Regions from separate parts of the Cytobacillus sp. BC1816 genome, predicted to be linked through region 1. Evidence: riboswitches for the same ligand, from Rfam matches in the RefSeq annotation. Region 1 holds a riboswitch; the other holds the start of a gene.
What was found. A riboswitch is a leader RNA that binds a small molecule or an ion and turns the genes downstream of it on or off. The one in region 1 is predicted to bind S-adenosylmethionine.

Region 1 (4,416 bases):
TTCAAAGGCTGACCAAAGGGTTCATTTATTCAGCATCCATTTTGCCATTATGACGGGTGCAAATGTAATCGGAAACTTAAGCGGAGGCATCTTAACGGATGTATTTTCTTTATTTGTTGATCAGCTCATCAGCATCCGGATTACACTTCTGGTTGCAAGTATTTTCTTCATAGCAGGTCTTGTTCCCATCCTGCGTTTCGCAGAAGCACCGATAGAAAAAAATGATGTAAGAGGCCTAAAAGATTTTTCGTTCAAAAACCTATCGGCTAAAAATGAAGGCGTCAAAATTATCGCCATGTTTGCTTTTGCGCAGCTGCTAATAGGAACTGGAGCAGGACTGGTTATCCCTTATCTAAATCTATACTTCGCAGACCGTTTTGAAGCTTCCAATTCAGCGATTGGCATTATTATTTCATTAGGGCAGGCTGCCACAGCTTTTGCTATGATTATCGGCCCGGTTGTGGTAAGGAAGGTGGGAGAAGTCAGAGCAGTTGTAATCCTGCAGCTCATGTCACTTCCTTTTCTGCTTTTAACTGCCTATACAGAGCATCTTTGGCTGGCTGCCATCGGCTTTTTGTTCCGGCAGGCATTAATGAATGCTGGAAACCCAATACAAATGTCGCTTATGATGTCCAGGGTAAATGATTCGATGAAAGGGCTGGCAAACTCCGTCAATCAGATGGTTTTTAATTTGGGCTGGGCTGTAATGGGACCTGTTTCAACAGGAATCGTCATGAGATATGGAGATTATTGGGGATATGCACTCGTATTCTCCATTACAGCTTCTTTATATTTGATAGGCTCTCTCTATTTTTTCTTTGTTTTCAGAAACTATAATAAGACAAAAACTGCAGCACCTTCCGTAAAAACAGTATAATCTGACATATTTCTCGGGAAATGAAAGACAATGCCTCATAAACTGGCATTGTCTTTCTGGTTTTTCCAGAGTTAATAACCTTTAACTTCGAGAACTGTCTAGCTCCAGCGCCTGGAGGGCAAGGCGCTGGAGCTTTTCTGATTTTGTCGAAAGAAAATTAAAGGATTGCAGCCCTTTATTACTGAATATTAAGGATGATAAACCCATTAAAAGAGGTGAGGCTGTGAAGGATTTACCTGATGTATTTATCCGGGAATTAAAGGCTAAAGGTCATCTTGGCTACTTTTTAAGAAAGTCAAATTTCTCTTTGCTTATTAAGGCGGGAAATATAAGCATTCCTCTGAAAATTTTAAATGGGGAAATCCGGAAGGCAGGTCACACCAGCCATTTTGATGTGGAGATCTATGGCTCTGAAAAAGCTGTGCTGTCACTGATTTTAGGAGAGTTAAAGTTAAGGGATGCCCTTTCCCAAAATATAATAAAGATGGAAACCACCTTCAGAGAAAAATTGCTCCTCGAAACCTTTTTCTGTTTAGGGAAAATTTCATATCACAATACTTGACCATTTTTTAAATAGTATGATAACATCGTTTTAACATTAATTAACTGAATATTCTTATCAAGAGAGGCGGAGGGACTGGCCCAGTGAAGCCCGGCAACCGGTAAAGTACACGGTGCTAAATCCAGCAGAGCGGGATGCTCTGGAAGATAAGAAGAGACGAAAAAGCCCTCTTCTTATGAAGATGGCTTTTTCAACTTATAAGAATCTTTATCTTTGATATTTGTTAACTGTCTAGCTCCAGGCGCCATCGGCTCTTAGGTCTAAGTTAATCCGTCAAAAGGTTAAAGAGCAGCCTTTCAGACGGTTCGTCTTATGCTTGCCGCCGATAAGCGGGCGCCTTGCGCTTTTCTTAGTTCTTCAATAAGAAATACTAAAATTTTTATAGAGGAGAGAAAGCAATGACTGATAAACAAAAAAATTACCGTTTTGAAACAATTGGAGTACATGGGGGACTGAAGCCAGACCCTGTAACTGGCGCAAGGGCGTTACCGATTTACCAGAATAATGCTTACCAGTTCAAGAATACAGATCACGCTGCAGATCTCTTTGCTCTTAAAGAACCAGGATATATTTATAGCAGGATACATAATCCGACTGTAAGTGTATTTGAGGAAAGAGTGGCCTTGCTTGAAGGAGGAGTTGGGGCCCTGGCTCTTGCAAGCGGACAGTCTGCCATTACGCTTGCCATTTTAAACATAGCTGAAGCAGGGGATGAAATTATTGCTGCGTCCAATTTATATGGCGGTACTTATAATTTGTTTGCAGTCACACTTCCCAAGTATGGAATTAAAGTGAAACTGGTAGATCCAAAAGATCCGGAAAATTTCCGTAACGCAATGACAGATAAAACAAAGGCCATTTTTGCCGAAACGATTGGAAACCCAAGCTTAAAAATCCTGGATATTGAAAAGGTTGCAGCAATTGCACACGAGAATGGTGTGCCTCTAATTGTCGATAACACCTTTGCTACACCTTATCTATGCAGGCCTATCGAACATGGTGCTGACATTGTTATACACTCTGCGACTAAATGGCTGCTCGGTAATGGAACCACAATGGGAGGAATTATAGTAGATGGCGGAAAATTTGACTGGAATTCCCATAAGTTTCCGGGCTTTACAGAACCTGATCCGAGCTACCATGATATTGTCTATAGTGAAGCAATTGGCGAGGCGGCCTATATTATCAAAGCGCGCGTTCAGCTGTTAAGAGACTTAGGTCCTGCTATGAGTGCGCAAAGTGCATTTCAATTTACATTGGGGCTTGAGACTTTGCATGTACGTATGAAAGAGCATGTTGCCAATACGAAAAAAGTAGTGGAGTATCTAGAGGCGCATCCAGCTGTTAATTGGGTGCTTTATCCTGGGCATGAAAGCCATCCGGACAAAAAATTGGCGGATAAATACTTGCCTAAAGGAGCTGGAGCTGTGGCTGTGTTTGGAATTGCTGGCGGAAGAGAAGCTGGGGCCAAGCTAATAAACAGCCTGCAGCTTTGGGCACATGTGGCAAATGTCGGGGATGCTAAGAGCCTGATTATCCACCCTGCAAGTACCACTCACCAGCAGCTGGATGAAGAAGGTTTAAAAGCTGCGGGAGTGCCGGAGGATCTAATTCGAATTTCTATCGGAATCGAGAATGCGGAAGATTTGATTGAAGATCTGGAACAGGCGATAGAAGCAGCTGCAGGCATTACATCACTTGCTGCGAAGGCATAAAGGAAAATTTACCATTCATTTTTTTCCGAAAGTTTAAAATTTCTTCGTTGACACCTTTTTGATAGCTGTGATACGATAGCAAACGTAATTAATAAACTGCTAAATTTATTTAAAGTATTAATTGAATATAAATCGTTACGCTCTTATCAAGAGAGGTGGAGGGAAGTGCCCTATGAAGCCCGGCAACCGTCAATTAATTGAAATGGTGCCAATTCACTCAAAGCATAGCTTTGACAGATGAGAGAAAGGACTTAATTTTTAATGCCTTTCTGCTCATGTGCAGAAAGGCATTTTTGCTTTTAGCGCATGAAAGCCTATAAGGAGTAAAAAATAGGGAAATAAAAGCAGTCTAATAATTATAATCTGTATCTTTCGATTAAAGAGGTGACAATTCACGTTGATTTATATAAAAGATGTACAGAAGATTTTCTCTTCAAAGAAAGGCCAGGTAAAAGCAGTTGACGATGTAAACCTGGAAGTAAAAGAAGGAGAAATCTTCGGAGTTATCGGATATAGCGGTGCAGGTAAAAGTACCTTGATCCGCATGCTGAATGGGCTGGAGCTTCCTACCCATGGCAGTGTGACAGTTGCAGGCAATGAGGTTTCAAAGATAAAGGGAAGCAAACTAAGAAAAGCGCGTCAGGAAATAAGCATGATCTTCCAGCATTTCAATCTATTATGGTCGAGAACGGTAAGGGAGAATATCGCTTTTCCGCTTGAAATCGCTGGTATTTCCCGGCAGGAAAGGCTGAAAAGGGTTGATGAACTCATTAAACTCGTTGGCCTTGAAGGAAGAGAAGATGCCTATCCTTCCCAGCTCAGCGGCGGTCAAAAACAAAGGGTTGGAATTGCCAGAGCCCTTGCCAATAATCCAAAAGTACTGCTTTGTGATGAGGCGACATCTGCACTTGATCCGCAGACTACAGATTCCATTTTGGAGCTGCTTGTTGACATCAATGAGCGTCTGGGCTTAACGATTGTCCTAATTACTCATGAAATGCACGTTATCCGTAAAATCTGCCATCGGGTTGCAGTCATGGAAGGTGGTCGAATTGTTGAAATCGGGCCAGTATTGGATGTGTTTAGGAATCCAAAAGCTTTGATAACAAAGCGGTTTGTTCAGCAGGTGACAGAGCCTGAAGAAACTAAGGAAACGGTTGATCACCTGGTCGATTTGTATCCAAAAGGAAAAGTAGTGCAATTAGGGTTTGTGGGCGAATCAGCTGAACAGCCATTGATTACAAACCTGATCCGTAATTTCC
Region 2 (4,416 bases), 2.3 Mb from region 1:
CTGAAGAATATTCCTGCACAAAGGAAGAAGAAACTCATGGTTTTTGAGCATCTAATCAAAGGGTTGAAAATGGGAAAAAAATATGAAGAAAAAGAGCTTAACGAATATATTAAACAGTATCATGAAGACTATGCGACGATACGCAGAGAATTTATTATAAATCATTATATGTACAGGGAAAATGGCATTTATGAATTAAATCCTCAGGAAATGTGGGCAAAAATAGAAGGGTAAAGCAGGGCAGGGCCCCAGTCAGGGCCCCTGCATGCCATTAAGAGTAAAAATCCGGTTTGCGGTCAGTAAAAATAGGAATCATGCTGCGGACTTCTTTCACTTTATCCAGGTCTATTTCAGCATATAGGATTTCTTCCGTTTCAGAACCTTCTGCAAGCACTTCGCCCCAGGGATCTATAATCATTGAATGGCCTGCAAAGACATTGTCAGGATCAGAGCCAGAGCGGTTGCATGCAATTACGTAGCATTGGTTTTCAATGGCACGTGCAATCAAAAGTGCCCGCCAATGTGCCAGCCGGGCCAGTGGCCATTCAGCTACTACAAATAAAGCTTCAGTACCTTCTGCTGTATGGGTCCGCACCCACTCAGGAAAACGGATATCATAACAAATCATCCCTGCAAACTTCCTATTTTCCAGAGAAAATACTCCCTTGGATTTCCCTCCTTTCAGATAGAGATGTTCATTCATTAGCTTGAATAAGTGCAGCTTGCTGTATTCATGTATAAGGTCACCTTTGTTATCTACAATCAGCAGAGTGTTGTAAATGCCTTCGGGTGTTTTCTTTGCAACAGATCCGCCAATCAGATGAACCCGATTGCTCTGTGCGGCCTCTTTCAAAAAAACTAGCGATGATCCGGCATCCTGGTCTGCAATTTCACCCATTCTGGTCAAATCATAGCCAGTAGTCCAAAGTTCCGGCAGCACAATAACATCCGGATTATCCCTAATCGCCTTTTTAATCATAATTTCGGCTGCTTTAAAATTTTCCTCAGGTTTTCCAAATGCAATATCCATTTGCAAACAGGCAATCTTTAATTTCATAAAACTCCCCCGCAATCATTATATCCTTATGGTAATATTAGTCCGATAGATGGAAATTTTCAAAATTTTACTTTACATCTTACCATTTACGTTATATCATTTGTGACTATATTTTCAATCTTTTTTTAAGCAGGTGAACAATTTGGTAAATTATCCGCAATCAGATCTTTTGAAAAGTCTGCCTAAACAGTTCTTTGCATCTTTGACAGCTAAAGTGGGGGAAAAGCTCGAACAAGGGCATGATGTCATCAATCTTGGACAAGGAAACCCTGATATGCCTACACCAGAGCATATTGTCAAGAGTCTTCAAAGTGCAGCCGATAATCCGCAAAATCATAAATATTCCCCTTTCCAGGGCTTCCCTTACTTTAAGAAGGCAGCTGCAGACTTTTATAAAAGGGAATTTGATGTTGAATTGAATCCCGAAACCGAAATAGCCATCCTTTTTGGTGGTAAAGCCGGCCTGGTTGAAATCCCTCAATGCCTTTTAAATCCTGGGGACAGCATATTGGTTCCGGACCCGGGATATCCTGATTATTGGTCAGGTGTGGCACTTGCCAAAGCAAAGATGGTGACAATGCCTCTAAGAGAGGAAAATAACTTCTTGCCAGTATACAATGAATTGTCAGCAGACCAGCTAAATGCAGCAAAACTGATGTTCCTTAATTATCCAAATAATCCGACTGGAGCAGTGGCAAACAAGGATTTTTTTCAAGAAACAGTTGATTTGAGCCGAAGCCATGGCATTTGCATTATCCATGATTTTGCATATGGAGGAATTGGTTTTGACGGCATAAAACCTGAAAGTTTTCTTCAGGCAGAAGGGGCAAAAGAGGTCGGAATTGAAATATATACACTTTCAAAGACCTTTAATATGGCAGGCTGGAGAGTTGGATTTGCAGCTGGAAATGAAAGTGTCATCACAGCACTGAACCTTATGCAGGATCATCTATATGTCAGCTTGTTTGGTGCTGTTCAGGAAGCTGCAGCAGCTGCTCTGTCAGGACCACAGGATTGTGTTAAGGAATTGAATTCCATCTACGAATCCAGACGGAATTCATTCATCTCTGGCCTTAGGGAAATTGGATGGGATGTACAAGCTCCTAAAGGCTCCTTTTTTGCATGGCTTAAGGTCCCTGAACAATTTACATCGGAAGAGTTTGCTGACTATCTCTTAGATAAAGCGCATATTGCGGTTGCACCTGGCATTGGATTTGGTGATTTTGGAGAAGGGTATGTGAGAGCCGGTTTACTGACATCTGAGGATAGACTTAAAGAAGCGGTGGCACGAATACAAAAATTAAATTTATTTTAAATTTATTTCAAAATTCAATTGACAAAAATATTAAGCACTGTCATAATTTTAATTAAATTTTAATTCTAAATTAACTGAATACTTGTTTCGTTTTCTTATCAAGAGCAGGCGGAGGGACTAGCCCTATGAAGCCCGGCAACCGACTTATACCTGAGCACGGTGCTAAATCTTGCAGCTTATAGCTGATAGATAAGAAGATGTTAGATGGCTATGCTAACCTCTTCTTATTTGAAGAGGTTTTTTATCGTTCTCATTCTTTGATTTTTGAAAGGAAGGATATACATGAGTGAAATTATTGCAACGTATCTGGTTCATGATGAAAAACATAACCCGGAGAAAAAGGCTGAGGAGATCGCTTTAGGCTTAACGGTCGGGTCATGGACCCATTTGCCCGAACTTGAAAAACAGCAGCTGGAAAAGCATAAAGGCAGGGTCGTTTCTGTTGAAGACCATACTAAAGATGAAGAAAGAAAGGAAACAGCTGCAGTCATTAAGATTGCCTATCCTACTGTAAATTTCAGTCCTGATTTACCGGCAATATTGACAACAGTCTTTGGAAAACTATCATTGGATGGAAAGATTAAATTGTTAGATTTACAGTTTTCCAAGGAACTTAAAAGCTTTTTCCCTGGGCCTCGATTTGGGATTGACGGACTGAGGGAAAAACTGAATGTATATGATAGACCCCTTTTGATGAGTATCTTCAAAGGGGTGCTTGGCAAAGACATGGATTTTTTAACTTCGCAGCTGAGGGAACAGGCCCTTGGTGGAATCGACCTTGTAAAAGATGATGAAATTCTATTTGAAAACCGCCTTACACCTTTTGAAGACCGGATAACAGAAGGCAAAGAAGTGCTAAGGCAGGTTTATGAGGAAACAGGCCACCGTACCCTATATGCTGTGAATTTAACAGGGAGGTCTTTTGATTTAAAAGATAAGGCAAGGAAAGCATCCAGCCTTGGTGCAGACCTTCTTCTGTTCAATGTATTTTCTTATGGGCTCGATGTTTTGCAGTCACTAAGAGAAGATAATGAGATTGGGCTGCCTATCATGGCACATCCTGCGGTTAGTGGAGCTCTTTCTGCTTCAAGTGTTTATGGGATTTCCTATCCTTTGCTTTTAGGCAAACTCCTCAGGTATGCAGGGACCGACTTGTCTCTATTCCCATCACCTTATGGATCGGTTGCCCTTGAAAAAACTCAGGCATTGTCAATTGGGGATGCCCTGACTAAGAATGATTTCTGCAAAAGAACCTTTCCGGTTCCATCGGCCGGCATCCACCCGGGTCTTGTGCCTTTGCTTTTCGAAGACTTCGGAATAGACAGTGTAATTAATGCCGGAGGTGGCGTACATGGGCATCCGGATGGGGCAAGAGGAGGAGGTTTGGCATTCCGCCAGGCAATTGATTTAATTTTAAAGGGGGCTTCTTTGACAGATGCTCCATCAAACTTCCCTGAATTAAAAAAAGCGATTGATTTGTGGGGATATAAAGAGGTGGCTGTAAAGAATGGCTAAAGTGGCGGTTTTTTGTGATTTTGATGGAACTATTACCGAAAATGATAACATCATTCATATCATGAAGCACTTTGCTCCTTCCCATTGGGAAGGGATTAAAAATCAAGTTTTGGGACAGGAAATATCCATTCAAGAAGGAGTAGGAAAGATGTTTTCCCTTCTCCCAAGCAGTCTGAAAGATGATATCACCGATTTCATCTTAGAAAATGCGAGAGTAAGAGAGGGATTTCAGCCATTTATCGATTTTCTGGCAAAAGAAAAAATACCGCTTTATATAGTCAGCGGAGGAATAGACTTTTTTGTGGCACCTGTACTGAATGAGTATGGACCCTTTGAAGAGGTATTCTGCAATAGTTCTGATTTTAGCGGTGATACAATAAAAATCTTATGGCCTCATAGCTGCGATGAAAAATGCAATAATAATTGCGGCTGCTGCAAGCCTTCTATTATGAGGAAACTAGAGGATGAGGACACCTTTAAAGTGGTGATCGGAGATTCAGTAACTGATCTGGAGGCTGCCAAACAGGCA

Region 2: another riboswitch for S-adenosylmethionine. It lies ahead of ACR42H_RS08430 (2,3-diketo-5-methylthiopentyl-1-phosphate enolase); the one in region 1 lies ahead of ACR42H_RS23355 (O-acetylhomoserine aminocarboxypropyltransferase/cysteine synthase family protein).

Annotation. Positions count from the first base shown of each region.
Region 1 is NZ_CP195611.1:4,594,863-4,599,278, reverse strand. Features, by position in the region: gene ACR42H_RS23365 (MFS transporter) at 1-877, shown strand, start outside; gene ACR42H_RS23360 (hypothetical protein) at 1,101-1,439, shown strand; SAM riboswitch class I at 1,491-1,592, shown strand; gene ACR42H_RS23355 (O-acetylhomoserine aminocarboxypropyltransferase/cysteine synthase family protein) at 1,838-3,154, shown strand; SAM riboswitch class I at 3,295-3,398, shown strand; gene ACR42H_RS23350 (methionine ABC transporter ATP-binding protein) at 3,552-4,416, shown strand, end outside.
Region 2 is NZ_CP195611.1:1,590,891-1,595,306, forward strand. Features, by position in the region: gene ACR42H_RS08415 (metalloregulator ArsR/SmtB family transcription factor) at 1-234, shown strand, start outside; gene ACR42H_RS08420 (carbon-nitrogen family hydrolase) at 272-1,057, opposite strand; gene ACR42H_RS08425 (pyridoxal phosphate-dependent aminotransferase) at 1,200-2,372, shown strand; SAM riboswitch class I at 2,465-2,568, shown strand; gene ACR42H_RS08430 (2,3-diketo-5-methylthiopentyl-1-phosphate enolase) at 2,655-3,887, shown strand; gene ACR42H_RS08435 (2-hydroxy-3-keto-5-methylthiopentenyl-1-phosphate phosphatase) at 3,880-4,416, shown strand, end outside.